Regions from separate parts of the Paenibacillus sp. 05T425 genome, predicted to be linked through region 1. Evidence: predicted binding sites of a transcription regulator. Region 1 holds the regulator's gene; each other region holds the start of a gene.
What was found. Region 1 encodes Rex, which represses fermentation and respiration genes when NADH is low (regulators of the CRP and FNR family bind a similar motif). Its sites were predicted from a motif close to TTGTGAAATATTTCACAA; they were not measured.
Positions count from the first base shown of each region.

Region 2: a site for Rex is predicted at 2,668-2,685, ahead of nadA (quinolinate synthase NadA). Genes of this name have one in related genera too.
Region 3: a site for Rex is predicted at 3,371-3,388, ahead of AC1DF0_RS05120 (DUF1641 domain-containing protein). Genes of this name have one in related genera too.
Region 4: a site for Rex is predicted at 5,155-5,172, ahead of AC1DF0_RS00280 (formate/nitrite transporter family protein). Genes of this name have one in related genera too.

Region 1 covers NZ_JBFTLA010000006.1:31,209-38,571, reverse strand. The annotation lists gene dinG (ATP-dependent DNA helicase DinG) at 1-946, shown strand, start outside; gene AC1DF0_RS14050 (redox-sensing transcriptional repressor Rex) at 943-1,599, shown strand; gene AC1DF0_RS14045 (amidohydrolase) at 1,580-2,890, shown strand; gene AC1DF0_RS14040 (cell wall elongation regulator TseB-like domain-containing protein) at 2,890-3,462, shown strand; gene AC1DF0_RS14035 (hypothetical protein) at 3,574-4,113, shown strand; gene AC1DF0_RS14030 (AAA family ATPase) at 4,115-5,599, shown strand; gene AC1DF0_RS14025 (3-hydroxyacyl-CoA dehydrogenase family protein) at 5,773-6,645, shown strand; gene AC1DF0_RS14020 (acetate/propionate family kinase) at 6,645-7,363, shown strand, end outside.
Region 2 covers NZ_JBFTLA010000024.1:17,274-24,636, forward strand. The annotation lists gene nadC (carboxylating nicotinate-nucleotide diphosphorylase) at 1-16, opposite strand, end outside; gene nadB (L-aspartate oxidase) at 9-1,622, opposite strand; gene nadA (quinolinate synthase NadA) at 1,663-2,601, opposite strand; gene AC1DF0_RS30445 (ABC transporter permease) at 2,937-3,899, opposite strand; gene AC1DF0_RS30450 (ABC transporter permease) at 3,901-4,983, opposite strand; gene AC1DF0_RS30455 (ABC transporter ATP-binding protein) at 4,989-6,533, opposite strand; gene AC1DF0_RS30460 (BMP family lipoprotein) at 6,662-7,363, opposite strand, start outside.
Region 3 covers NZ_JBFTLA010000002.1:290,060-297,422, forward strand. The annotation lists gene AC1DF0_RS05105 (hypothetical protein) at 1-242, shown strand, start outside; gene AC1DF0_RS05110 (polysaccharide deacetylase family protein) at 300-1,583, shown strand; gene AC1DF0_RS05115 (NAD(P)/FAD-dependent oxidoreductase) at 1,638-2,819, opposite strand; gene AC1DF0_RS05120 (DUF1641 domain-containing protein) at 2,850-3,281, opposite strand; gene AC1DF0_RS05125 (glycosyltransferase) at 3,680-4,330, shown strand; gene AC1DF0_RS05130 (MGMT family protein) at 4,430-4,762, shown strand; gene AC1DF0_RS05135 (glutathione peroxidase) at 4,907-5,401, shown strand; gene AC1DF0_RS05140 (hypothetical protein) at 5,501-5,959, shown strand; gene AC1DF0_RS05145 (sensor histidine kinase) at 6,103-7,363, shown strand, end outside.
Region 4 covers NZ_JBFTLA010000001.1:70,159-77,521, reverse strand. The annotation lists gene cntE (staphylopine family metallophore export MFS transporter CntE) at 1-224, shown strand, start outside; gene AC1DF0_RS00305 (helix-turn-helix domain-containing protein) at 191-1,027, opposite strand; gene AC1DF0_RS00300 (sugar phosphate isomerase/epimerase family protein) at 1,150-1,917, shown strand; gene AC1DF0_RS00295 (aldo/keto reductase family protein) at 2,143-3,084, shown strand; gene AC1DF0_RS00290 (NAD-dependent epimerase/dehydratase family protein) at 3,100-3,942, shown strand; gene AC1DF0_RS00285 (Crp/Fnr family transcriptional regulator) at 4,298-5,047, opposite strand; gene AC1DF0_RS00280 (formate/nitrite transporter family protein) at 5,249-6,037, shown strand; gene AC1DF0_RS00275 (L-lactate dehydrogenase) at 6,034-6,945, shown strand; gene AC1DF0_RS00270 (GAF domain-containing protein) at 7,041-7,363, shown strand, end outside.

The sequences.
Region 1 (7,363 bases):
CGCCTATCGTTATCGTTCGGTTCATTTGTATGCAGCACCGGTAGATGTGAGCGAGCAGCTTCAGAAATATTTCTTCGATGTCAAAGACAGCATTGTCATGACTTCGGCTACCTTATCGGTACAGAAGTCGTTCCAATACGCGGCCGAACAGCTAGGACTTACAGGGTACGAGGAGCAAGGCCGGCTTAAGACCGTACAATTGCCGTCGCCGTTCAATTATCGGGAGCAGGCGCTCGTCGTCATCCCACGCAACTTCCCGGTATTGAAAGGTTCCTATGTGGATCAAGCCTACTTAGATATGTTGACGGAATCATTGGCGGCATCGGCGAAGGAAACGAAGGGAAGAATGCTTGTATTATTCACATCGTATAAGATGCTGAAGCAAGTGTATGAGCCGCTTAAGGAGCGTTTGTCTGAGTCCGGCATACAAGTGCTGGGCCAAGGCATCGACAGCGGCAACCGGACGAAGCTGACGAGACGTTTCCGGCAGCAGCCCGAATCGGTTCTGCTTGGGACGAGCAGCTTCTGGGAAGGGGTAGATATTCCCGGGGAAGCGCTCATCTGTCTAGCCATTGTACGCTTGCCGTTCCAGCCGCCTAACCATCCGCTTGCGGAGGCTAAGTCAGAGCTGCTGCTCAGGCAGAAGCAAAATCCGTTCATGAAGCTGTCCATACCGCAAGCCGTCATCCGATTCAAGCAAGGATTCGGAAGGCTCGTGCGAACATCGCAAGACAAAGGCATTGTCATCATCTACGATACGCGGATCATCGATGCGTATTACGGCAAGCATTTCCTGTATTCCTTACCAGGCCCGAAGATCGAGACGATGCATACGGAGCAAATGGTGCTGCGCATGCGAGAGTGGCTAAGCAGCAGCGTAAGTGCAACAGATAAGAAGGATTCGAATGAGCAAAAAACAGCGATATCAGAGGAGGAGAAAGGTTGAAGCAGACGAAAATATCAGAAGCTGTCGTTAGACGGCTGCCTATCTATCTTCAAGTGTTGAACGAGCTGCACACTCGTGAAGTTCAAACCGTTTCATCTCAGGAATTGGGCGTTAAGCTCGACCTTAATCCTGCTCAGATTCGCAAGGATCTCGCTTATTTCGGAGAGTTCGGCCGCAAAGGGATCGGCTATGACGTTCTGTATCTCATCGAGAAAATCAGACAAATACTGAAGGTCGATCAACCGATTAACGTGGCGCTCGCCGGCGCCGGTAATCTAGGACATGCTTTATGCAATTACAATAAGTATTCCAAAGACAATATGAAAATCACAGCCGTGTTCGACGCTCATCCGAGCAAGATCGGCATGAGCATTAACAACCTGCAGGTACTGCCGATGGAAGAACTGCCGCGAATTATCGTCCAGCAAAGTATTCGAATCGGTATTATTACCGTGCCTGCCCACGAAGCGCAGAACGTCGCGAATCAATTCGTGGAAGCCGGAATCGAAGGCATATTGAACTTCGCGCCCGCCATTCTGCGCGTTCCCGAGCACATTCGGATTCACAACGCCGATTTCACGCGTGATTTGCTTAGCTTGGCCTATTATTTAGCAGGAGAAGGAGAATCAGCTAATGAGTCAACTATGGATTGAGAACGGCTTATTCGTCACGATGGATGAGAGCCGCATGACGTTTAAAGGGCATATGGTCGTAACGAATGACCGTATTACATACTTGGGGGAAGCTGCGCCTGTTGCGCCTGTAGACGTTGCGGCCGATGCGCAGAAGATCGACGGCAGCAAGCTGGCTTTTATGCCGGGATTGATTAATACGCACGGACATGCGGCAATGACGCTGTTGCGCGGATATTCGGACGATCAAAATTTGCAAGTATGGCTGCAAGAGAAGATGTGGCCGATGGAAGCGAAGTATGTCGATCAAGATACGAAGGCGGGCAGCGCACTCGCTATCGTCGAGATGCTTAAGACAGGTACGACGGCGTTCGTCGATATGTATGATCGGATGGACCAGGTCGCTATGATGGTTGAGCAATCGGGTATTCGGGGCTGCTTGACGCGCGGCGTTATCGGCTTGTGCGAGAAGGAAGTGCAAGACGCGAAGCTGGCAGAAGCGATAGCCTTTGCTCGTGATTGGAATGGTAAAGCCGACGGTAGAATTACGACGATGATATCGCCTCATGCGCCCTATACATGTCCGCCTGATTATATAGAGCGATTCGTTCAAGCGGCGCATGACTATAACCTGCCTCTTCATACTCATATGTCCGAGACAATTGCTGAGGTAGAGCAAAACGTTCGCGATTATGGACTTCGTCCTGTTGAGCATTTGGACAAGCACGGCTTTTTCTCCCGGCCATCGCTTGTAGCCCATGCCGTTCATCTTAACGATGCCGAGATTGAGCTGCTAGCCGCTCGCGGCGTTGCGGTATCTCATAACCCGGTCAGCAACTTGAAGCTGGCGAGCGGCGTTGCCCGCGTGACTGATCTTCTTAAGGCTGGCGTTACCGTATCGCTTGGGACGGATAGCGTAGCGAGCAACAATAACCTGGACTTGTTCCAAGAAATTCAGCTTGCCGCTCTTCTGCACAAGGGAGTATCTGGCGATCCGACGGCTATCCCTGCGGTTGAAGCGCTTCGTATGGGAACGGTATACGGCGCCCGCTCGATTTGGCAGCAAGATCAGATTGGCGTCTTGCGTGTAGGCATGAAAGCCGACTTTATTGCGATTAATTTGGATCAGCCTCAGTTCTACCCGCTGACAGATATCGTATCGCATTTGGTTTATTCCGGCTCGGGGCGCGATGTGCAGCATGTGTGGGTAGATGGACGTCAAGTTGTTCAAAATGGTGAATGTACATTGTTGGATGAGGAACAAATCCGCTTCGAAGCGCAAGCGAGCTTCGAGCGTTTGCTGCAAGCCTAATGCGCGCGGATACGAAGAAACGTCCGCCGATTATGACTACGCAGCGATGGATCTTTGTCATCGTCGCCGTTCTGCTCATCATTATCACGACGACAGCGATTTATTATAAGGATATCAAGTCTCCTCGATGGTCAGATGAGAGGGCGGCGAAAGCCGACGCGATAGAAGCAGCTGAATTGACGGAAGTCGATCAAATAAGCAAGCATATTTGGGATCAAGTAAGTTGGTTTGTTTCCGGTAAAAATGCGGATGGCGAACAGATCTACGTATGGCTACCGCGACCTGTAGACGAAGAAACTGACGAAGAAACATCGACGCAAGAACCGGAACCGATTGTCGTGAAAGCATCCGAAGCAGAGGCGAAGAAGGCCATTCGGGCCAAGTTCGACCTCGCGAAGCCTGAAGCTGTTGTAAAGCGAATGCAGCCTGGGCTGCTTGGCGACAAACCGGTATGGGAAATCTTTTATACGCTTAAGGCAGACGAGACCCATTACTACTACGATTTTTATTCATTTACGAGCGGCGCTTTTTTGAACGAATATAAGCTACCAGCGAAGACGGAGCCTCAATAGGCTCCGTTTCCTGTTTTTACACCGACCGATCTGCTGATAGATATGATATAATTTCGTATAGCGTGATTGATATACGGTTTATCTATCAATTAAATCGGAGGCGATAAAGAGATGAAAAAAATAAGCGTCGTACCGGTCATTGTTACAGCCGCTATATCCGTTGCTGTATTGTTCGGCGGATATACGATATATAATCAAGTCGCTGTTGCCGCGCCTCTTGAGGATGCGATTGCAGACGTGCCGGGAATTGTGAGTTCGGCAAAGCCGAAGATGAGCAAGGATCAAGTAACGATTGATGTCACGTTATCGCAAGATGCGAATCTGCGCGAGATCTATCAATCGATTAATCATAATGGTAAAAGCGCCATAGGCAGCCGTGAACTAAAGCTGGATGTTCTTAACGAATCGAACAAGGTGCTGGATGATTATTGGTATCAAGCGCTGTTCGAAGTAGCGGAAGCGATGGAAAATAAAGCTTACTCGAATATTCCTAAGGCGCTTGAAGAAGCAGGACACGATAACCCTGCAATTCATGCTGAAACCGAGATGGACGACAATAACATTTACATTACGTTGCAAACGGATGATGCGGTTAAGTTTATCGTATTGCCAAGAACGCCTGCACAGATGGGAGTGTGGGAAAATGCGTAATATACGCCAATACGGGATGGAAATTGCAATCGGCGTTGTACCGGTACTCATTGCTTTCTTTATTTATATTGGCTTGAATGTCGTTCCGATCGTAATGCTTGGTGTATTAGGATTTGCGCTTGTATATCTGGCAAGAGGCAAAGGACGGATGACGGCTGCATCAAGCCGGAAGCGCAGCGCCGGCACTAAATCGGCACCGCTTATGTTCGAGCAGATTGGCGGTCAAGATCGCGCGAAGCAGGAGCTTATTGAATCCCTTGATTTTCTAGTCAAGCAGGAACAGATCGCGAAGCTCGGCATACGTCCGATGAAAGGCATTTTATTGGCAGGTCCGCCGGGGACAGGTAAGACGTTGCTCGCAAGAGCGGCTGCCCACTACACGGATTCGATTTATTTGGCTGCTTCCGGTAGTGAATTCGTAGAAATGTATGTCGGTGTCGGTGCTAGCCGTATTCGCGATTTGTTCTCCGAGGCACGGACGAAAGCAAAGAAAGCAGGCAAAAAAAGCGCAGTTATTTTTATTGATGAAATCGAGGTTATCGGCGGCAAGAGAGACGGCGGCCAGCATCGTGAGTATGATCAGACGCTCAATCAGCTGCTGACTGAGATGGATGGTATCCATCCGAACGAATCGCCGCGCATCTTGTTAATTGCGGCAACGAACCGCAAGGAGATGCTTGACTCGGCCTTGCTTCGCCCAGGGCGTTTCGACCGTCATATCGGCGTTGAGCTTCCCGACAAGAAGGGCAGACTGCATATTCTAAATATCCACGCAAATAATAAACCTATGGATGATTCCGTAGATTTGGATAAGGTCGCAGCCGAGTCGTTCGGCTTCTCCGGGGCGCAGCTCGAAAGTGTGATGAACGAAGCAGCTATCTATGCGATGCGTGAATCAAGCGCAACGATCATCGAGCGTCATCTATCCATGGCGATTGATAAAGTCATGATGGGCGAGAAGACCGACCGCGAGGCGACAAAGGAAGAGCGAGAGCGCGTGGCGCTTCATGAGCTTGGACATGCGATTATGGCAGAGCTTACTCGCCCCGGCAGCGTATCGCAGGTCGCACTGTCGCCGCGCGGACAAGCACTTGGTTATGTGCGGCACAATCCGCAGCAGGATCGGTACTTGTATACAACGCAGTTCTTGAACAGTCAAATTATGATTGCGCTTGGCGGCGCGGCTGCCGAGGAAATGTTCTATGGCGAGCGCAGCACCGGCTCGCGAGGCGACTTCGAGCAGGCGATGAATATCGTGAAAACGTTAGTGGAATCGGGTCTGACCGAGGAAGGGATCGTAGATTCCTCGATGATGACACCCGAGGCTTGGGCAAGAATAAATCGTACGATATTGGATGAGCTGATGGTGGAAACAAAAACGATGCTTGAACAGAGACGCGGCGTGTTCACCAGCTCGCTTCAGACGCTGCTGAAAGAGGAAATGCTTAGCGGCGATGAATTCCGTAAATTGTTAGTTGCAGCTTGACGAAATATGTTGCATGATAGCAGAACAAATCTTACAATTTGAAGGCGGGCACCATGTCCGCCTTCTATTTTTGTTGAAATTCGTTATAATAAGAATGAACTACATATGCGTTCAAAACGTGCATTCCGGTTATAAGGGAGCATCGTATACCGGATTCAAAGGAGCAATGGGCAGTGTTGATTAAAACAGTTGGTGTCGTCGGCCTGGGAACGATGGGGCAAGGCATTACAGAGATGCTTGCAGCCAATGGCTTGGACGTTATCGTAGTAGAGCGTACTCAAGAACGTTTGACATATGGGATGGAAATGATCGTCCTAAGTCTCGATAAGCAGATCGAGAAATGGGCGCTCACGCAGGCGGAGCGGAAGCTCATTATGAATCGCGTGCAGACAACGTCAGATTATGACAAGCTCTCGGAATGTGAACTTGTAATCGAGACGATAACGGAAGATTTGGAAAGCAAAAAAACGATATTCGAGCAGTTGGACCAAATATGCGGCCCGGACGTGATTCTTGCAAGCAATACGTCTACGCTAAGCTTAACGGAACTTGCCAGCGTGACGAAATATTCGGATCGCGTGATCGGCATGCACTTCATTTATCCGGTATCGAAGATCGATATCGTTGAGCTTGTGCGCGGTTTGAAGACATCCGAGCATACATTCTCCAGAGCGAAACATTTTGTCGATGAGATCATTCACAAAAAAGGCATCATGGTATTCGAGTCGCCGGGCTTTGTTACGACTCGCTTGATCTGCCTGTTCATTAATGAAGCGCTGCATGTGCTGGAAGAAGGCGTCGCTTCCGCCGAAGACATCGATAACGCGATGCGTATCGGCTATTCGTTCCAGCATGGGCCATTCGAGATGGCTGACCGGTTCGGTCTCGATTCGGTGCTAGCTGCGCTAGACCGGATGTTCAGAGAATATGGCGAGCTGAAGTATCGCCCTTCGATCGTGCTCAAGAAGATGGTGCGAGCAGGTCATCTCGGCGCCAAGTCGGGCGTCGGTTTTTTCAAATACGATAAGGATGGAGACCGAATCTAATGAAAGTTCTTGTCATTAATGCGGGAAGCTCGTCGTTAAAATATCAGTTGTACGATATGAGGGATGAGTCTGTGCTTGCGAGCGGCAGAGTGGAGCGAATCGGTATGGATTCCTCGATTGTGACGCATGAGCCGGCGGGCAAGCCCGAGGTTCGCGACGTAAGTGAAATTCTAGAGCATGTAACCGCGGTTAAGCGGGTCATCGACATGCTGACAAATAAAGAGTATGGCGTGATCGGCAGTATGAACGAGATTGATGCGGTTGGGCATCGTGTTGTACACGGGGGTGAAGTGTTCAAGAGCTCGGTTCTCGTTACCCAGGATGTTAAGCTTGAGATTCGCAGGTTATTCGACTTGGCGCCGCTTCATAATCCGGCTCATATGATGGGGATTACGGCTGTTGAGTCGAATCTGCCGCATGTGCCGCAGGCCGTCGTATTCGATACGGCGTTCCATCAGACGATGCCTAATACTTCGTACTTATATCCTATTCCTAAAGTGTTGTATCGCAGACATAAGATTCGTCGTTACGGCTTTCACGGCACCTCCCATTCGTATGTAAGCGGACAAGCAGCCGCATACTTGGGCAAGCCGCTTGCGTCTTTGAAAATGGTATCCTGCCATATCGGTAACGGTGCTAGTTGTGCCGCTATATTGGATGGTCAATCGTTCGATACGAGCATGGGGATGACGCCGCTTGAAGGATTAATGATGGGCAC
Region 2 (7,363 bases), on a different contig from region 1:
TCGTCCACTCATACATCTTCAATACGCTCCTCCGTAATGCCATGTAAACGGTGCAGCACCGTATGCTTGCGCCAATTCTGATCGTCTCGCTGCGGGAAATCCTCACGATAATGCGCTCCGCGGCTCTCTTGCCGCTGCAACGCCGCCTCAGACGTAAGAAGTGCGCAAGTAAGCAGATTCGCGAATTCGTATTCCTCCGCTTTCGTTAGTACCGATTGATAGATCGGAAGCTGACGCTTCAGCTCCTCGATTCCTTTCTCAAGGCCTTTGGCGTTGCGCCGCAAGCCGGCATACCTAACCATAATTTTTTGCAGCTTCAGCCTTTTCTCGACAATCGCCTGTGTCGGCGCGCTTACGCGGCCCGGCTCATTCTCGATTACAGCCACAACGTCGTTCTTCGGCAACTCGTTGATCCGTTTCACAATACGACGGCCGAAGACGATCGCCTCGGACAGCGAATTGCTGGCAAGCCGATTAGCGCCATGAACACCTGTCGAGGATACTTCGCCGCAGGCAAAGAGCCGCTTTATATTTGTTTCCCCATTTAGATCGGTTTTGACTCCGCCCATCATATAATGCATTGCCGGCGCAACCGGAATCCAATCTGACGTCAAGTCGAGACCATACCTCAAACAGTATTCATATATGGTAGGAAAACGATGCTTCACCATTTCTGGCGACTCATGAGTAATATCTATGTAGACAAAAGTCGATTTCGTTTCTTCCATCTCGCTGACGATGGCTCTTGCCACAATATCGCGCGGCGCAAGTTCCAGTTGCTCATGGTAACGTTCCATGAAGCGCTCGCCTTTAATATTACGCAAATAAGCCCCTTCTCCGCGTACCGCTTCCGATATGAGGAAGCGCGGCGCGCCTGGATAACAGAGCGAGGTAGGATGGAATTGAATGAACTCTACATCCTGAATGTAGGCACCGGCGCGATAGGCAATGGCGATACCGTCACCTGTAGCAACTTCCGGATTCGTCGTATACCGATACAATTGGCCTGCTCCGCCCGAGCTGAGAATGACTGCCTTGCCCCGCACGAATACACGCTGTCCGCTAGGCTTCTGTACGATCGCGCCGCAGCATACGCCGTCATGTGTCACAAGGTCGATCACGAAGTGATCGTCCCATACTTCAATCTTCGGATTGTTAACCGCATTGGCCGACAACGCTCTTACAATCTCATAGCCGGTCGCATCCCCATTGGCATGCAAAATACGGCGCTGGCTATGAGCACCTTCCTTCGTGAGCGCGAACTCGCCGTTCTCCACATCGAACTGCGTCCCCATCGAGATGAGACTCTGCACGCCTCGCGGCCCTTCATGGACAAGCGCATTCACCGCTTCTTCGGAGCATAAGCCTGCGCCAGCTATTAACGTATCTTGCAAATGATAGGCAGGCGAATCCTCGTCCGATATAACCGCGGCAATGCCTCCCTGCGCATAGCGGGTATTGCTGTCGAGCAGCGACTTCTTCGTAATCATCAATACCGAGTTGTCCTCGCTAGACCGTATAGCGGTAAAAAGACCGGCAATGCCGGCCCCGATAACGATGACATCCTTATCCACAACAGGCAGCTCGTCCAGCTGCACATCAACCAAGTATCTAGGAATCATGATGACGCTCCTTTGAATTTGAGCATAGGAGTAGCGCATCCTACTTTACAAGTAGCATGCGCTCCAAGGACAAACGGGCTTGATCCGCAATATGCGGCGGTACGTAGATTTGCGGTTGCATCGTCTCAAGCGCTTTGACGAGCTTCTTCAAATTATTAACCTTCATGTTCGGACAAACCAAATATTTCGAAGCAAAGTGGAACGTCTTGCCCGGGCTGTCGAGTCGAAGCTGGTATCCCGTGCCGTCCTCTGTGCCAACGATAAACTCTTGGCAATCTGATTCTTTGCAATATTTAATGATAGCGGTTGTACTTCCAACGAAATCGCCAAGCTCTACCACTTCTGGACGGCATTCCGGATGAACGACGAACTGCGCATTCGGATACTTTGCTTTCATCTCTTCAACATCCTTGACGGTGAGCATGTCATGGGTGTTGCAGTAACCTTCCCAAATGATCATTTTCTTGTCGGTATTCTGTTGCACGTAATGGCCAAGGTTTTTGTCCGGCACCCAGATCACTTCATCGCCCTCTACCGAGTTAACAACCTTCACCGCATTCGCCGATGTACAGCAAATATCCGTCTCTGCCTTAATCTCGGCCGACGAGTTGATGTATGTCACAACCTTCGCGTTCGGATGCTGAGCCTTCAGCTTGCGCAAGCCGTCGACGTTAACCATATCTGCCATTGGGCAGCCGGCGCGTTCGTCCGGAATGATGACCGTCTTGTTAGGAGCAAGAATCTTCGCGCTTTCTCCCATGAAGTGAACGCCGCAAAATACGATGACTTCTGCATCGGTTTGCGCCGCTTTCTGTGCCAGCAGGAACGAATCGCCGCGGAAATCGGCTACTTCCTGTATTTCATCACGCTGATAGTAATGAGCCAAAATAATGGCGTTACGTTCTTTCTTTAATTGCAACAGCCTCTCCCGCAGTTCCCGGTTTTGTTCCGCCTTGCGTTCCAGCGCTAATGCTTCCACAGTGGATCCTCTCCTCTTATGAGGGATGGGAGTCAACTCCCATTCCGATATGCGGCAAGTGCTACTTTGTGAATTGATGCACATACTCAGAAAGTCGCTTGCCTATAGTTTAAACCAAAAGGGATAAATTCATTTGATTAAGATTTAATTTACACTTGGTAAATGGCTCTGTCAATGCGTAAACGCCTTTTTCTAGAACCATTTTTGAAATTGCTTTGTCGAGTGAGGTTTTCACTTTTGTTCAAGGTACAATTTGCTCTTATAGACCGCCAAAATAAAAAACTGTCTCTAGGTTCATCTAGAGACAGTCTTCAACAAATCGAGGACCGAATTCATTACCGTCTAGCCGGATCGTACGGCTCGCCGAGCGCCGCAGGGGCATTCGAGCGGCCGATGCCGCCAGCGAGAACGATCAGCGTCAGCACGTACGGCAGCATGTAGAAAAATTCAGCCGGAATTTGCTTCGAAAATTCGAATAGCTGGGCAAAGTTGCGCAGCGCTTGCGCAAAACCGAAGAACATCGCCGCTCCCACTACGCCAAGCGGATTCCACTTGCCGAAGATGAGCGCCGCCAAAGCGATAAAGCCTTGTCCGGAAATCGTGTTGTGAGCGAAGCTGCTTGTCGTCGTCAGCGTAATTGTCGCGCCGCCGAGACCGGCTAACGCGCCGCTCAGCATAACGCCGATGTAACGATACTTCGTCACGCTGATGCCTACCGTATCGGCCGAGCTCGGATGCTCGCCAACTGCACGCAGGCGCAGCCCGAACGGCGTGCGGAACAGTACAAAGTAACTGATGCCCGCAAGAATAAGAGCTATATAAGTAGTAGGATATGAATTGAACAATCCGTTGCCGATAATCGGAATGGACGATAACCCTGGTATTGCCCATTTCTCGAAGACGAAGTCGAGCATCGTCGTTTGGCCCGAATCATTGTACAGACTTCTGGTCAAATAGATGGCAAGTCCGAGCGCCAAAATATTAATAACGACGCCGACAACCGTCTGATCCGAGCGAAACGTAATCGTTGCAACTGCGTGCAGGAGCGAGAAGAGCACGCCATATATCGCTGCCGCGGCTAATCCGATCCAAGGAGCCGATTCTTCCAAGCCTGCTTGGATCGCATAATCGGTAACGACTGCCGCTGCGAAGGCGCCGGACACCATAAGACCCTCAAGGCCGATATTAACGACGCCTGACCGTTCGGAGAAAAGACCTCCGAGGGCGGTGAAGATGAGTGCAGTCGAGAACACGAGCGTAATGTTGAGCAGTTGCCCAAGTACTTCAATAACGTTCATCCTACACCGCCTCCTTCCGTTTTTCTGCCCGTTTGCTTAAAAACGGCTTCAAGAAAAACTTCACAATGCCGTGGGAAGCGACGAAGAAAATAACCGACCCGATCACGATCCGCACAATTTCCTGAGGCACTTCAGCGCCAAAATTCATGCCAGCGGAGCCATATGACAAGCCGCCGAACAAGATCGCGCCGAGCAGCACGCCAACCGGCGTATTGCCGCCAAGCAGAGCAACCGCGATGCCGTCGAAGCCATAACCCCATGTTGCGGCCATAACCGTCTGATAACCGAAGACGCCCAATATTTCGAACACGCCGCCAAGTCCCGCGAAGATACCGCTTATGAACATCGACTTGATAAGTGTGGTCTTCACGTTCATGCCGGCATACAGCGCAGCATCTGGATTGTGGCCGACCGCACGAAGCTCGTAGCCCTGCTTCGTCCGCCATAACAGGACATAGAACACAACGACACAAATAATCGCAACTAACGTCCCCCAGTGCATACGGGCATTGCCCATCAGCTCAACGAGCCAATCAATCGACAATCTTGCAGAATCATGCACATTCGGCGTTTTCTGCTGGCCTTGCTGCACAAGGAACTTCGCCACGATAAAGTTCGATAGGAACAAGGCGATCCAGTTCAGCATAATCGAAGATATAACCTCGTTTACGCCGCGCTTTGCTTTCAAGTAACCGACGATGCCTGCCCAGATCCCACCGAACAACGCACCTGTAACAACAGCAAGCGGCGCATGAAGATACCACGGCAACTCCAAACCAACACCGACAAGCGTCGCGCCGGTCATCCCCATCATGAATTGGCCCTCTACACCGATATTAAATAATCCCGTACGGAAGGCAAAAGCAACAGCAAGTCCCGTGAAGATAAGCGGTGTTATCGCACGGATCGCTTCACCTATATCATACGGACTGCCGAATACCATCTTAACGAGAGAGGTGTATGCCAATATCGGATTATAGCCTCCCGCAAGCATAACTAGCGCTCCGCATAATAAGCCAAGTACGATAGCGACAAGCGGGATGCCGATCGATGACTTGACGAAAATCTTTTTGAAAGTATCCACTTGTCCTACCCCCTCTTCTCAAGCCGGCTTTGTTCAGACTGATTGCCGGCCATCATCAGGCCGAGCTGCTGATCGTCGCGGTGCTCTGCGTCTACCTCGCCCATAATCGAGCCTTCATACATCACGGCTATCCGGTCGGATAGCGCGTACAGCTCATCAAGCTCGAAGGAAACGAGCAAAATGGCTTTGCCTTCATTGCGAGCATCTACAAGACGTTTATGGACGTATTCGATTGCACCGATATCAAGACCCCTTGTCGGCTGTACCGCGATAAGCAGATCAGGATCACTGTGCAGCTCCCGAGCAATTATTGCTTTCTGCTGATTGCCGCCTGATAAAGCACGAGCATGCGTATGTATGCCCGATGTACGAACGTCGAATTCATCGACCAGCTTCGTTGCAAGCTTATCCATGGCTCCATAGTCGATGAATATGCCGCGGCCAAACTCCGGTTCGAAATAACTTCCTAATATCATATTTTCACTAAGCGTGAAATCAAGCACGAGTCCGTGCTTATGACGATCCTCCGGAATATGTCCTACTCCTGCAAGCGATACCGTCCGAGGCGACTTATTCGTTAAATCCTGATCATTCAGCTTCACGCTGCCGCCGATTACTTGCCTCATGCCTGTAATGGCGTAAATGAGCTCACTTTGTCCATTTCCGTCAACCCCGGCAATGCCTACTATCTCGCCTGCGCGCACGTTGAAGCTGACACCATTCAACACTTGCTTGCCCTGTTCGCCTTTCATTTGCAGCGAATCAACAGAGAGCACGGTTTTGCCCGGCAAATTTTTTGTCTTCTCCACTTGGAACGACACATCTCTGCCAACCATCAGCTCCGCAAGCTTGCGCTCGTCCGTTTCCAACGTGCTCACCGTCTTCACCACTTTGCCCCGTCGGATAACCGTTACCGTATCGGCAAGCGCCATAACTTCCTTCAGCTTATGCGTAATAATGATAATCGACTTGCCCTCAGCAGCCAAACTGCGTATGATCTCAATCAGTTCTTCGATTTCTTGTACCGTTAGCACAGCCGTTGGCTCATCGAAAATAACGATTTCCGCTCCCCGATATAGCGTCTTCAATATTTCGACCCGCTGCTGCATGCCAACGGTAATATCTTTAATCCGAACTTGCGGATCTACTTTCAAACCATAACGTTCGGATATGTCCCGAACCTTCTCATTCGCCAGCTTATAATTAATGGTCAAGCCTTTCTTCGGTTCATTGCCAAGCACGATGTTCTCCGCTACCGTAAACGGCTGAACAAGCTTAAAATGCTGATGCACCATACCAATGCCAAGCTCAATCGCTTTGGCTGCTCCATCGATAACCGTTTTCTCGCCGTTCACGTAAATCTCGCCTTCATCCGGCTGATACAGCCCAAACAAGATGTTCATGAGTGTTGATTTACCTGCGCCATTCTCGCCTAGCAGCGCATGTATCTCGCCTTTTTTGAGCTCAAAATCGATCGAATCGTTGGCCACTAGCCCAGGAAATCGTTTCGTTATTCCTTTTAACTGTACAGCCGCCAAGTTCCGGTCCATTCCTTCATCATCTCCCCGGTTCATTTCCCGTATTGAGTTCTATTTAACAAAAAGACAAGACCGGCCTAGAAGCCGGTCTTATATTCCTTCGTCTCTCTTGCCATATTATCTTCCTGCGGCCTGAATCTTTATTTGGCAGCCGGATCTACAGGTACTTTAATTTCGCCGTTGATGATTTTTTGTTTGAACTCTTCGACTTGTTTGAGAACAACTTCAGGAACGTTTTTGTTCGTCTCAGGCAAGCCTACGCCATCATCCTTAAGGCCAAGCTCTTGAATTGTGCCGCCAGCAAATTTACCGTCGATCAAATCTTTCGAAATTTTGTATACAGCCGCTTCAACGCCCTTCATCATCGAAGTAAGCGTTACTTCATCGCCGAATTCAAGCGATTGGTCTTTGTCGACGCCGATTACCCATACATCGTCGCCTGCTTTTTTGCGAGCTGTCGCTTCATTGAACACGCCATTACCCGTCGCGCCTGCTGCATGGAAAATAATATCGATGCCTTTGTCGTACATCGTTGCTGCAGCGATCTTGCCAAGATCCGGCTTGCCGAATTCACCCGTGTAGTTCACGTCTACGACGATTTCCGGTTTAACAGCCGCTACGCCTGCTTTGAAGCCGGCTTCGAACTTCTTAATAACCGGAATCTCCATGCCGCCAACGAAACCGATTTTGCCTGTTTTGGTCATCAGACCAGCCACTACACCAACGAGGAACGATCCCTCGTTCTCAGCGAACGTAATGGATGCTACGTTAGGAGCTTCTACAACGCTGTCGATAACAGCCAGATTTGCATCCGGGTTTTCTTTCGCTACCTTAGACAACGC
Region 3 (7,363 bases), on a different contig from region 1:
ACCTCGAACAGCAGAAGTATACGAGTCTTGCTCAGACCCATAACGAGGCTAATGCCGAGAAGATGAAAAAAATCAATGAGATGGAAGAGCGGATCGGCAGACTGGAAGTAGAGAACGCGCATGTGAAACAGAAGTATGATACGGTACGCCAAGAGAAGGCTTACTTGTCCAACATGATTAGCGACTTTACGAGCCGGATGTCTGTACCGCTAAGCCAGAACAAAAACGATCGCAACGACTAATAGAATAACGTATCGCATTCATACATAAATGATCGGTTATGAGAGTCGGGAGCAGCTATGGAAACTAAAACAGTCCAAATGATTGAGCTATCGTCCATTGAGCAGACACGGACCGGCTTTCAGATGGAGGTCATCATCACTCGCAATCAGGAGCCGGCTCGGTACGTCATCGCCATCGATGAGTTTACCTACAATGAAATAATCGCACTCCATCCTCTTGCTGCGAACAGAGTGAGGATGTCTTTATATGCCAAGTGGGATCCGTTCCGCAATCGGCATTATAGCTCGCTGATCAAGATGGATGAACGTTTCGGGGAAACGCTGTATTTCGCTTGCTCGGAGTCCTATGCCGTACAGTTGGAACAAATGCGGCTGAGTGATTCGGTTCCGGAGAAGGCTGCTTCTGCAACAGCAGAAATACAGCCGCCTCAACCAAAGCCTCGCAAGCGTAAATGGGCGCCGTTCGTCGGCAAGGCAGCGCTGCGTCTCGCCATGGTGGTTTGCTTATTTTTCTTGTTCGCTTCTCGTACGGAGAATGGTTTGTTCTCTAATCATGCTGATGCACTAAGCCCGGACAGCGGCGATACGGTAAGCGCCAATGCGGCACAATCGTTCCCGTTTGTCGATGAGCTCTTAATAAGAACTACACCGAGGCCGATTCTGCCGACAGTGAAACTTGTAGCCCAAGAAACGCCGCCTGCAGAAACGGTCGAGCCAAAGACGGAAGCTGCTGCCCTCGGCTACGAAGTGTTGGAAGCTGACGCTGAGGAGTATACCTATTCCGTTCCGAAAGGGTACGTTGCCTTGACGTTCGACGACGGCCCTTCCGAGTATACGGAGCAGATCGTCGATATATTGAAGGAGCATGACATCGCGGCTACGTTCTTGTTCGTAGGTGTTAATGTGAAGCATGATCCCGAAGCTGCGGCGTATGCCGTTGATAATGGTATGGCTGTAGGCAATCACTCTTGGGCGCATAACGACTTCACGGCGAGTACCGCTGAAGAGAACGCCGATAGCATTGCAAGAGTGAACGAGCTGATTGAATCGAAGGCGGAGGGCGAGAACACAGTCGTTAACCTGTTCCGTCCGCCATACGGAGCGATTGATGATGAAGTAAAGGCGGTTGCGAAGCAGGAGCAGATGAAGGTGCTTATGTGGAATCGCGATCCTGTTGATTGGAAGGCGAAGACGGAGAAACAAATATTAAGCTACTTCAAGCAAAAATCGCCGTCCGGCGGCATCTACGTCATGCACGAGAAGAAATTAACGGTCGAAGCGCTTCCTGAAATCATACAATATCTAAAGAGCAAGCAATTGAAATTCGCTATATTCAAATAAAAAAGAAGGTCGGGAGCTTCCTATGAAGCCCTCGACCTTCTTCTATTTCCTAGCTTAGTAAGCCAATGCGAATAGACCGTGGATATGCGACAGGTAGCGGATGTTGCTCGCTTCCTTCATCAGCGATGCAGGCAAGCCTTTCAGCTGCGTTGCGTTGCCGCCGATAGTACCTACGCCGTCTTTGCGACCCAAGCTGCCGAGCGTTCCGGAGAATACAGGCTCGAACTTGCTCATAGCGCCGCCTTTGAACAGAACGCCAAGGTTATGGCCGACTGTTTCACCCATTTGCCATGCAAGCTGAGCAGTTGGCGGGTATGGACGCTCGCTGCCCTCTGGGAACACAACCGCGCAGTCGCCTGCAAGGAATACGTCCGAGTGGGAAGTCGATTGAAGCGTTGGCGTAACCGTCGAACGACCGCGATCTTCTGCAAGGCCGCTGCTGCCGACAACAGGGTTGCCTTTAACGCCGCCAGTCCAGATGATTGTGTTGGATTCGATTGTATTGCCGTCCTTCAAGGATACAGCTGTTTTCGTTGCTTCCGTGATCGCTACGCCAGTGATGAACGTAACGCCGCGTTTCTCAAGGCTGGATACCGCGCGCTCGATCAACACTTTAGGGAAGATTGGCAATACGGCAGGGCCGGCTTCTACGCAGTACAACGAAATATCGTTGAAGTCGATGCCTTTGCTTTTGCATACTTCAGGCAGTTTGTCAGCGAATTCGCCAACGAGCTCAACGCCAGTCAGACCGCCGCCGCCGACTACGATTGTAGCGTCAGCTTTGTTGCCGGATGCTTTGTAAGCGTCCAGACGAGCTTCAACATGCTTGCGGATACGGTTAGCATCAGCAACCGACTTCAGCACCATGCTGTTCTCTTCCAGTCCAGGAATTCCGAAGTAGTTCGTTTCGCTTCCGAGTGCAACAACAAGCGCATCGTAACCGATTACTTTGCCGCTCTCGAACTCAACGATTTTGTCGTCAGGTCTGATTTGCTTAACGGTGTCAACAACGATGTCGACGTTTTTGTCGCCAAGCAGTTTGTTAAGAGGGAGGGATACAGCATTCTCCTCAATAGTGCCGCCGGCAAGACGGTGAAGCTCCGTAATGATCTGATGAGTCGGGAAACGGTTGACAACCGTAATTGTTGCTTCCGATGCAGACAGATGTTGGCGTGCTGTTAGAGCGGAAAGAAGACCACCGTAACCGCCGCCCAAAATAAGAATATGTTTAGACATGTCCATCCTCCATTCTTTGCTTATTTGTAATTAGTTTTTGCGCTCTGCCAATACGTTCAAGAAAGCTTGAGCGAAGCGAAGCGTTTTTTGAACTTCTGGATCTTTCAGCATTTTAAGCATAGCGAATAGACCGACTGTCGAAGAAGTGTCGGCTTGCGAGCGCTCGCCAGCTTCGATAGCGGCTTGAGCGATGCCTTTGGCTTTCTCTTGCACGGGTTTCACGAATTCGCCGATACCTTGAGCGAAATCGTTGATCAATACTTTGTCAGTCGCGATGCCTTTAGCGAAGTCATAGGCAGTTGTCATTGCAGTGACCATTTCAGCTAGCTTAGGCAGGTTATCCACCAATACAGTCAGAGAGTTCTGTACCTCTGGCTGCATAAGCTGATCGAGCACGTCTAACGATTTTTTTTCTTCCGCGAGGCTTGCAGAAACCTCTTGTTGGGCAGATGGTTGTGACATTGGGGAACGTCCTCCTTTACATAGGAATGTAGGTGAGTCATGGGCTCGATGATGTCAAACGCCTTAGGCAAGGTGAGTAAGGCATGAGATTGTAACATTTTTCACATAGTAAAAGAGAAAAACTCCTTACAGGTATGTTACAAAGTAAGTCTTACTTTGCCGACGGCAAGCATCGGTGAGTTTGACGAGATCGGGCATTAACTCTTTACTTCTATTCTACATCCTTTATCGGAAAAATAAAAAGCAAATTTATTGAAAGTCGAAAAAAATGTCGAAATCGTAAATAAAAACAGCAAAAAGGTGGAAAAACGATCAAAAGTTTGTAGTCGCATGGAAAAGATCGATTGGGTCACACTAATCTCAGGCGTGTCGTACAACCACTTGGAGGAGATGTGTGCATGTTAAGAAAATCAGTTGTGATGACCCTATTATGTGCAGCGCTTATATTCGGAGCCGGTATACCCGGTATGAAAGCTCAAGCCGCGGAGAATAATCCAACTAAATGTCTGAGTCAGTCCGCTGCTACGCTGAAGCAAGAACTGAGAAAGCTGTGGATTGATCATGTCGTATGGACACGGTTGTATCTCGTTAGCACACTAGCTGGGGTTGGAGACCAGGAACAAGTGCTGGCAAGATTGCTTCGCAATCAGAAGGATATCGGCGACGCATTCAAGCCTTATTATGGCGAAGCTGCCGGTACGAAGTTAACGGAGCTGCTGACCGAGCATATCGTATTGGCAGGCAAGCTGCTGGATGCGCTGAAGAGCGGCAAGTCGGAGGAGGCGGCAGCGTACAACAAGCAGTGGTATAAGAATGCGGACGATATCGCGAAGTTTCTAAGCGCCGCCAATCCGAATTGGTCGTACAAGGAATTAAAAGACGATATGGAAACCCATCTGAAGCTGATCACCGAAGATGTGTCGGCAAGAATGAACAAGGATTGGAATGCAAGCGTAGCGGCATTCGATAATGGCGAGAATCATATGGCGATGTTCGGCGATAAGCTGGCGGCGGGAGTCGTGAAGCAATTCCCGGCGAAGTTCAAATAACGCGTAGTTGACGCTGCACGGTGCAATCGAGTATCCTCTGCTTACAAATATAGCGCTGCCTTCAGGCAGGCAAAGAAGGCAGAGGAGCGTCATAAAGTTATGCAGCCTTTCACGCAAAGGGTTATATCGATTATTCAACAAATTCCGGAAGGGCGCGTCATGACGTATGGTCAGGTAGCCGAGCTGGCGGGCAGCAGCCGGGGCGCGCGTCAAGTCGTTCGTATTCTTCACTCGATGAGCCGTGCGCATAACCTGCCATGGCATCGGGTCGTTAACGCCAAGGGCGAAGTGGCGATTCCGGATGACGAAGGACGTTTCCTGCAAATGATGAATTTACAGGAAGAGGGCGTTGAGGTGAGCGATGCAGGCAGGATCGACCTCGCTCGTTACCGCCATTCGCCGCTTGCTTGGGAGGAAGAAGAACGAATCTAGCTAAGTAAAGGGCTGACTGCCGAAGGGATTCGGACGGTCAGCCCTTTTTGTTTTGCATGAGGTACCGATCAGGGTTGACATCAGCTTTTTGATTGTATACAATTTAATTATACAAAATCGAGAAAATCGAAGGAGCGGATGAACATGTCTATTTATAATATCGATGTAAAGACGATCAAGGGGGAGGAGCAAACGCTCGCGCCTTATAAAGGTCAAGTGCTGCTGATCGTGAACACGGCAACGAAGTGCGGTTTTGCTCCGCAATTCAAAGGGCTTCAGAAGCTCCATGACGATCACAAGGGGGAAGGCTTCGCCGTCCTTGGCTTCCCATGCTCGCAATTCAATAATCAAGAGCTGGCTAACGACGATGAGATCGCGCAGTCTTGCGAGATTAACTTCGGCGTGTCGTTCCCGCTGTACGCGAAGATTGATGTCAATGGCAGCAATGCGCATCCGCTGTTCCAGCATCTGACGAACGAGGCGCGCGGCGTGCTCGGATCGAAGCTGATCAAGTGGAATTTCACGAAGTTTCTCGTTGACCGTGACGGCAATGTCGTCAAGCGGTTCAGCCCGACCGATGACCCGGCTAAGATCGAGAGCCACATCCAGAAGCTGCTCGGCACGGCAACAAAAGTATAATCCGGATTTATTATGATGTTTTTCTCATAAAGTACCGATTTGAATCCTCGGTTTCGAACCTTTATGATGGTATAGACCATCTGGAAGGGAGAATTCATTATGACTAACGAAATGAAGCAAATTGACGTACGCAATTTTACCGTATCAACAGAAATTTTCTTTAAGCCGAACCTCGATATTTACTCGCAAATGATATATATCGTCTTAAGCTCCCGGACATCGGAGGCGTCTACATTGACGTTGTCCGAAGTATCCAGGAAAGGGCGTATGACGGTTAAGCAAGCGATTAAAGCGATGCAGTCGCTCGTCGATCAGCAGTTGATTCCACACAAGCTATTCCGTAAAATGATCGGCGAGTTCCAGGATGACCGTCTATCCTGGGCGGCCAAGGGCTTGCTCACTTACTGCAAGCAGCAACCGGATATTTCAATGCAGGAGCTGCTTGCGCTATCCGACCAATCCGGCGAGGACGAGAACAGCATCCGCAAGGCGCTGCTTGAGCTGGAGCTGAACGGCTACTTAGAGGAATTTCCGGAGCTTAGAAAAATAGCAACTTAAATAAACGTGCAAGTCGAAGGCACCCGTATGCAACGGGTGCTTTTTTGCATGTTAAGTGATTTACGGTTGGACCAATTATGCTATAATACGGCATTATTGCTCGGACAGATTGGAATACTATCATCAGAGCGGGGTGCTGTGCCATGAGAGAGGTTCTCCGATTGATCGTCATGCGGGTGATGAACCTTAAATTTTTCACGAAAATTTTCATCTCGATTTCTATCGTTTCGGTAATAGGCGTGTTCAGCATCGTCTATATTTATCAGCAATATTTTCAGAAAATCGTCACGGAGAACGAGATGGAGCGCGTGCAGCGCTCGATCAATCAGGCCGGCCTCAACCTGGACAACCAGTTGAACCGAGTCGTGCAGAACGTATACTACTTCTTTTACTACTCCGACAACGGTACTGAGCTAATAGGAGCAACGGATCGGAACAAGGTCGAGAATGCGCTGGAAGCGTTCCGGACGCAATATTCGAGCGAGCTGGAATCGGTGCTGCTCATGATCAAGGATAATCGAACCGGCGGCGAGGAAACGATGATTTACGACGAGAACCTGGATCGCGTCCGCGATATCGATTATAAGGGACAGGCATGGTACCGCCATTTCTTGAACAAGGATACGGAGCTGTGGTCAAGACCGACGAAGGAGCATCTGTTCTATCAGGACCGCTCCTATAAGACGATTTATTTGACGCTGGCCAGATACGACGACAACGGCAGGGACGGCATGCTGGTCGTGCGCCTGAACGGCAAGCTGTTCAGCGATGCCTTCCGCTTGCTGGCTGCCTCCGACCTGCTTATCGAGCTCAAGGATGCGCAAGGGCATATCGTCTACTCATCGTTTCCTGAAGACGCCGGTTCGAACAAGGCGGTGTATTTGAAAATGGATTCGAAGCTCAGCTATAGCGGCTTCGAGGTGCAGGCGTATATCAACCAGCAGGCGATTACGGGCAAAGTGCGGAAGATCCAGAACGTGCAGCCGTTCGTTATCGTCGTTATTTTGCTCATTACGCTGGTCATTTCGATCGTGCTTTCACTGACGCTCGTTCAACCGATCAGGAAGCTGCTGCAGCTCATGAAGAAAGTGGAAATCGGCGATCTGGACGTGCGCTTCGCGACCAAATATACCGACGAGATCGGGCTGCTGGGACGGAATTTCAATAAGATGTTAGCCAACCTATCGGAGATGATCGACAAGATGTACGTCGTCGAGATGGAGAAAATAAACGCGGAAATGAAGCAAAAGGACGCCACGCTGCTCGCGATGCAAAATCAGATCAACCCGCATTTTCTGTACAATACGCTTGAGGTTATTAATTGCCAGGCCATCATTAACGAAGTGCCCGCGATCAGCCGCATGAGCAAAGCGATGGCCGATTTCTTCCGCTATACGATCGACA
Region 4 (7,363 bases), on a different contig from region 1:
CTTATCTCTCCTTCGTATTGCCCCAGACGAACCGGAACGTGCTGATCGGATTATTTATCGCGATGACCGATTTGGGAGTCTCGTTGGGCGGCATCATTATGGGGCCGGTAGCGGATGTATCCTCTTACTCCTTTATGTACATGGTCTGTGCCGTCTTGGCTGCCGCAACGGTTGTTATTGCTTTTCGAAATTACCACACGAACTTTGAGGGCGGTACTTTGTAATATTTTTTGAATGCCTTCGAGAAGCTGTACGGATCGGGGTAACCGAGCAAACCTGCGATTTGCTGAATCGAATACGATCTGCTGTACAACAACTCGCGGGCCCGATTCATTTTCAATTGGTAAATATACGAACCCGGCGTAATGCCCAAAGCCTGTTTGAAATAAAGGATGAAGTACTTCTCGGACATGCCCGCTAGCTCGGCAAGCTCTCCAATGCGGACCGGCTGATGCAGACGATCTTGGATAAAGGCAAATACAGGCTGCAGCGCCTGCAGATTCGTATTTCGATTCCGAGCATGAACATGTTTTGCGAATCCCCCTTGGTAATCCCCGCGCCCATAACATTCCAAGATCTTTGCAATTAGAATCGTGAGCGCTCCTTTCAGTCTGATCGCCGACATCGGAATGCCGTGCATATGTTGGTCGAAAGTGTCTAAGTACAAGCCCATTTCCTCCTGTACTAGCGAGCTTGCCATAATGCCTTCCAGTGAATAATTGTCTAGTATTCTAAGGTGATTTCCCAGACCAAAATGAAAGTGCGTGAAAATAAAGCTGCACTCGGCACCTAGGTTCGTAGCCGTATAGGCAACCTTCGGACTAAAAAGAATCAAATCTCCTTCCGATGCCAGGTGGACTTGTTCGTCAATCCGGATTTCAATGTTCCCTTTGCGAATAAACCATAGGTCGTAATCGGGATGCTGTTTGTTTTCTATCCAACCTTCAGGATGAATGGCTTCTCCGCAAGCATAGATGCGAAGCATGACATGCTCTGAAAGCTCATCGAATAAATTCAAGCTGCTCACGGTCCACACTCCCTTACGTTTGAGACATCGTACGAAATGACATGTTCAGGTTACCAAGAAGCATTCCGGTTCCTTATCACCATCTTATAATGGAAGTAAGAAACAAATAAAGGGGCGGTAACATGTATTCGTTCGGATGGTGTAAAGGGATTGAGGAGGCGAAGACGCTTCGCACGCTGGGATTTGACTACATCGAATGCACGGTCACCTCGTTAATGCTCGAGAATCAATCGGAATTCGAGAAGGTATTGCCGAAGTTTATCGATAGTCCGCTGCCGGCGCTAGCGTTTAACGTCTTTTTTCCGAACGGCTTACCCGTTGTTGGTCCGGATGCCGATTCGGAACGCATTCGCCGTTATGTGTCGAAGGCGGCTTCCGCGTTGAACCGAATCGGCGCACGCATCGTCGTACTCGGCAGCGGTCGTGCAAGGCATGTGCCGGATGGCTGGGACAGGAGGCTTGCGGAAGAGCAGTTCTCGCAGTTGCTTGGCTGGATGGGCGACGAATTCGATGGAACCGGCGTTACGGTAGCGATCGAACCGCTGAATAAGAAAGAAACGAATCTTATCAATAGCGTTGCGGAGGCAGTCGTTTTCGCGGGGCAGGCCAACCGCCGATCCATACGAGTATTGGCCGATTTTTACCATATGGATGAGGAGAACGAACCGCTGGATACGCTGGTCGAGCATAAGGACTGGCTGGCCCATATTCATTTGGCGGATACAGGCAGATTAAGTCCGGGTACGGGGCAATACCCGTATGGACCATTCGTAGAGTCGCTGAAGAAGGCGGGTTACTCCGGTCTTATTTCCGCAGAATGCAATACGAATCATCCGGTGGAAGAGCTTCCGGCGGCTTTGGCTTTTATGAAAGCTTGCTTTACAGAATAGCCTTTTGCTTCAAGCTGGCGGATGTACATGGCGGGGAATTGGGGAAGCTGGAGTTTCCTAACGCATCCAAAGGGTAGTTACCTTAGGTATAGTAGGTATATCCGATATAATATAGTGATCTTTATTTCACTACTTTCGTCGCGGAACAAACTTCTCTAGAATAGAGAGGCAGGCTTTAGAAGTCTTCTCATTGTTTGTACACTATTCTTTAGGAGCTGATTAGAGATGCAATTTCGTCAGTTGGGAAACAGCGGATTGAAGGTTAGTGAAATTAGTCTTGGAAGTTGGTTGACATACGGAGGATACGTAGAACGCGAAAATGCGATGAAAGCGATACAAACGGCCTATGGTCTGGGCATTAACTTTTTCGATACGGCAAACGTGTACGAAAGAGGGGCGGCGGAGAAGCTGATGGGCGAGGCGTTGCGTGCCTTTCCCCGGGAATCCTATGTGCTTGCGACCAAGGTATTCGGTCAGATGGGCGAAGGCCCCAACGACCGCGGCTTGTCCCGCAAACATATTAAGGAGCAATGCGATGCCAGCCTGAAGAGGCTAGGAGCGGACTATGTGGATCTGTATTACTGCCACCGCCATGATCCGAGCACGCCGCTCTATGAGACGCTCCGGGCGCTCGACGATCTGGTTCGTCAAGGCAAGGTGCTGTATGTAGGCGTCAGCGAGTGGACGACTGCCCAAATGGTGGAGGCGCATGCGATAGCTGACCGTTATTTGTTGGACCGTATCGTCGTCAACCAACCGATCTATAATATGTTCAATCGGTATATCGAGAAGGAAGTTATTCCTTACGGCGAGCGCGGCGGTATCGGACAAGTCGTATTCTCGCCGCTCGCTCAAGGGTTGTTGACCGGCAAGTACAGCTCGGTGAACGAGCTGCCCGCAGATAGCCGTGCCGCGAAGCTCGATGGCATGCGCAAAAATGTAACCGAAGAGAAGATCAACAAAGTAATCGAGCTGGGCAAAGTAGCTTCCGAGCTTGAGCTAACAGTCGGCCAATTGGCGCTTGCATGGATTTTGCGGCAGCCGAATGTGTCGAGCGCGCTGGTTGGCGCCAGCCGTCCCGAGCAGGTTGAAGAGAACGCGAAAGCGGCCGGCATCGTTCTAAGCGCCGACGTGCTCGAGCGAATCGAACAAATTATAGCCGTGTAGGAGGGAGTAAGCGTAGTGCCTAAAGTAGTAGTAACAGGCGGAAGCGGAATGCTGGGCAGATGGGTGGTCAAGCATTTTGTAGAGCAGGGATATGAGGTCGTCAATGCGGATGTCAAACATCCGGAGGAGCCGCTCTGCCGAACCGTCATCGTCGATCTGAACCAACTTGGCGAAGCTTACGGCGTATTGGCCGGAGCGGATGCCGTCGTGCATTTGGCGGCTATCCCCGTCGCTTACTCGCATCCTAACGAGGTAACGTTCCACAATAATGTGATGTCCACCTATAACGTGCTTGAGGCTGCGGCGGGATTGGGGATACGCAAGGCCGTCATTGCATCGAGCGAATCGTCCTATGGAATCGTCTTTGCCCTCGAGCGGTTTGGGCCGCTATATGTCCCCGTCGATGAGGAGCATCCTCAGCTTCCGCAGGACAGCTACGGGTTATCCAAGATCGTGAATGAGCAAACGGCCGACATGATCCATCGCAGAACGGGCATGCAGGTGGTGTCTTTCCGGCTGGGCAACGTCATAGCGCCGGAGGCATATGAGCGGTTTCCGTCCTTTATCCATGATCCCGAGCAGCGCGAGCGTATCTTGTGGAGCTATATCGATACACGGGATGCGGCGGAAGCTTGCAGGCTGGCGGTGGAAGCAGAAGGACTTGGAAGCGTGGCGCTCAATGTGGCGGCGGATGATTCCAGCATGGCGGTTACGAGCCGCGAACTGATGGCTGCGCGTTTCCCGGAGGTCAAGGACTTCCGCATACCGCTGGACGGTCATGAGTCGCTGCTGAGCAACGAGAAAGCCAAGCGGCTGCTGAACTGGCAGCCGAAGCATGCTTGGCGCAATTATGTTTAGAGCCGAGCTTATCGTTTAACAAGAAAGGAGCAGTCGCCTAAGGCAGACTGCTCCTTTCTTGTTGTTTAGGAAATTATGGACCTCTAAGATTTGTGGATAAGGGGGTTCCGCTATAGTGTCATTCTAGGCAACTAATTAGTCTTGTACCAAGCAAGCTGCCTGTATAGTTCGATATCAGGCAATTAAACGGGCTAGTTTGGTGAGTGGGTGGTGAATCGGCCGAATTAGTTCGATGAAAAGCAACTATCGAGCTCGCAACCGTGTGGCATCTAAGATTAGTTCGACGAATTGCACCTAATAAGCTCTGTGACCGTCGGCTAGTACGACAGTCTGCAAACCCAAAGCATAATTCGCGTTAAACCCTGCATACCTCCAACGGACAGTTCTCGCATTTGCATATTTGTCGTAAATAAGCAAGATCTTTGACATATATCGTTCCATGCTCGATGCTGATCACATCCTCCTTGCGCATATCGTTCAGAAGCCTATTCACGCTTTCGCGCGTGGCTCCTATCATTTCGGCCATTTCCGAATTGTTCATTTTTTTATCGATTCGGATCATGTTTCCATGCCGGACTCCATAAGAATTGCAGAGCCGTATCAGCAACGAACTTAAGGCGCCGGTCTTCCCGTAGAGCATCAGATCGCGGAACTTGGATTGCGTCATGCGATGCATCACGCCCATCCACTTCATGAACGCGATAGCGAGATCCTTATGCTGCCATAGCAGCAGCTCGAGATCCTTCTGCTCAATAATGCCGAACTCGGCATCTTCGATGACTTCCGCATTAAACGTTTGAGTATTCGTTTGAAAAGGATCCATCTGCCCAAACAGATCGCCCGCGTGGTGGAGATACAAGGTCATTTTGTTGCCGCTATCCGTCGTTTTGGTAAGCTTTACGCGTCCTTTTTTTACATAATAAAGATGGTCCGCCGCTTCCCCTTCCCAGAACAAGTACGATCCCGACATTACGGTTTTGTTGTTCATAATGCTGCTCAGTTTGCTGAAGCTGTCAGGCGAGAAGAAAGCGTCAATCCCGTTGCTCCGATTCTCCGGTTCATTCCCTTTCGATGTCTCTTTTTGCGTATATGCGTTAATGGCCATTCCAGCCATCCCCTCTCCGATTGTTTCTACCCTAATTTTACCTTTTGCGATGTGAGGTGAGCATCGGGGGATCTCCCTATCTTTGAGGGGGGAAATCCCTGATTTATTTGTGATCAACGTCACAGCGCGCAGAGTACAGGGAGTGTTTTAATAGATGCAGAAGCTCGGCATAAGAAATCGGCGGAAAGGATGTGGATGTGCATGGAGCAACTTCCATTACGGCGCATCGAACAGCTGGCGCTCAAGAAATACAAACTGTTCCATTCAAGTAAACTGCGCTATCTTCTGCGATCCATGCTCGCCAGTATGTTTATCGGGTTCGGCGTAATCGTGGCCTTCAAGACGGGCAGCTTCTTTTATACGGAACATTCTCCGCTTACGTATCCGATGGCCGCGATGACCTTCGGAGCCGCGATCATACTGATTTCCTATGGCGGAGGCGATCTGTTCACCGGCAACACGTTTTACTATACCTACGCGGCGCTTCGCCGTCAGATGAGCTGGGCCCATGTGGGGAAACTGCTGACGGCAAGCTATATCGGGAACGTTCTCGGCGCTTGCGCGTTTGCGCTGCTTATATGGGGAACGGGGCTGTTTCAATCCGCTGAGGTTAACGGCTTTCTGCTAAGCGTAGTGGAAAAGAAACTGCATGCGCCGACGATGGAGCTCTTTTTCCGCGGCTTATTGTGTAACTGGCTCGTCTGTCTGGCGTTCTTCATCCCAATGTCTTTAAGAGGAGACGGTCCCAAGTTGTTCGCTATGATGCTGTTCGTCTTCTGTTTCTTCATTTCCGGATACGAGCACAGCATTGCCAATTTATGCACGTTTGCTATCGCGCTTGTCCTCAACTATCCGGATACCATCACGTTTGGCGGCATGATCCATAATCTCGTTCCGGTCACGCTAGGCAATTTGTTCGGCGGCTCGGTGTTAATGGGCGCGATGTACTATTTTGTGAATAAACCAACCGAAGAGGAGCAATCAAAATGAAAAAATCCAAAGTTGTTGTCATTGGCGTAGGTGCTGTCGGTTCCACAACCGCGTACACGCTGCTGCTGAGAAGCCGGATGGACGAACTCGTGCTTATCGATGCGAACGTGAACAAAGCAGTCGGCGACGCGCTGGATATGAACCACGGGATGCCGTTTCTCGGCCAAGCAAAAGTATGGGCGGGAAGCTATGAAGACTGCAAGGACGCGGATATCGTCATTATTACCGCTGGAGCGGCGCAAAGGCCTGGAGAGACGCGGACGGATCTATTAAAGCGCAACGCGGCGATCTACGAAAGCATTATAACGGAGGTTTTAAAATATAACTCGGACGGCATTTTGCTGATCGCAACGAATCCGGTCGATATTATGAGCTACTTTACGTGGCAAAAGTCGGGATGGCCGATCAACCGAGTTATCGGTTCGGGAACGCTGCTCGACAGCGCGCGTTTCCGATATTTGATCGGGCAGCAACTGCACATCGACCCGCGAAGCGTACACGCGCACATTATCGGCGAACACGGCGATACCGAGCTGCCGGTATGGAGCCTCGCTAATGTGGCAGGAACGAATTTCTCGCTTACCGACGCTGCGAAGTCCGAGATTTTCGCGAATACAAGGGATGCGGCTTATCAGATCATCGAGGCCAAAGGGGCTACCTATTACGCGATCGCGCTTGCGCTGGACCGTATCGTAACCGCCATTCTTCGCGATGAATCGGCCGTGCTTAATGTATCTACGCTGCTCGATAACTACCACGGCGTGTCTGATGTGTTCATGGGCGTGCCTTGCATCGTAGACCGGCAAGGAGTTCGGGAAGTGTTGGATATCCGAATTAGCGAAGAAGAGAAGGCGCTTCTCCACCGGTCCGCCAATCACTTGAAAGAGCTCATTGAAACTGTCAAATAAACGAGAATAATCGAATAGCCCCTTATCTCGCGTTTCGGATAAGGGGCTATTTCTTAATCAAATCATGTTACAATTCGAATGAAGGGTGAATAACGATGAGAAATTTTGAAGCTGACACAATAAGCCGTGCCGTTCATTATATACGAGTTACATCATTAAGCGACTTTACGGCTTTGGCTCTCCCGATCGACGATGGCAGCAAGTACCGCTGGCGATATGCGAGCGGCAATATGAATCATCGTTATGAGCATATGATCGTTAAGCGAGGCAAGGGCCTGCCAGGCATGGCCCTTCTATTGGGGCGAAGCTTGATTAAGGATATTGCAACGAAAGAAGCAAACAAACCTCGCTTCGAATGTTCATTAATGCTGGCCGAGGGCCTTCATACGGCGGCAGCCATTCCGATTCCTGATGGATT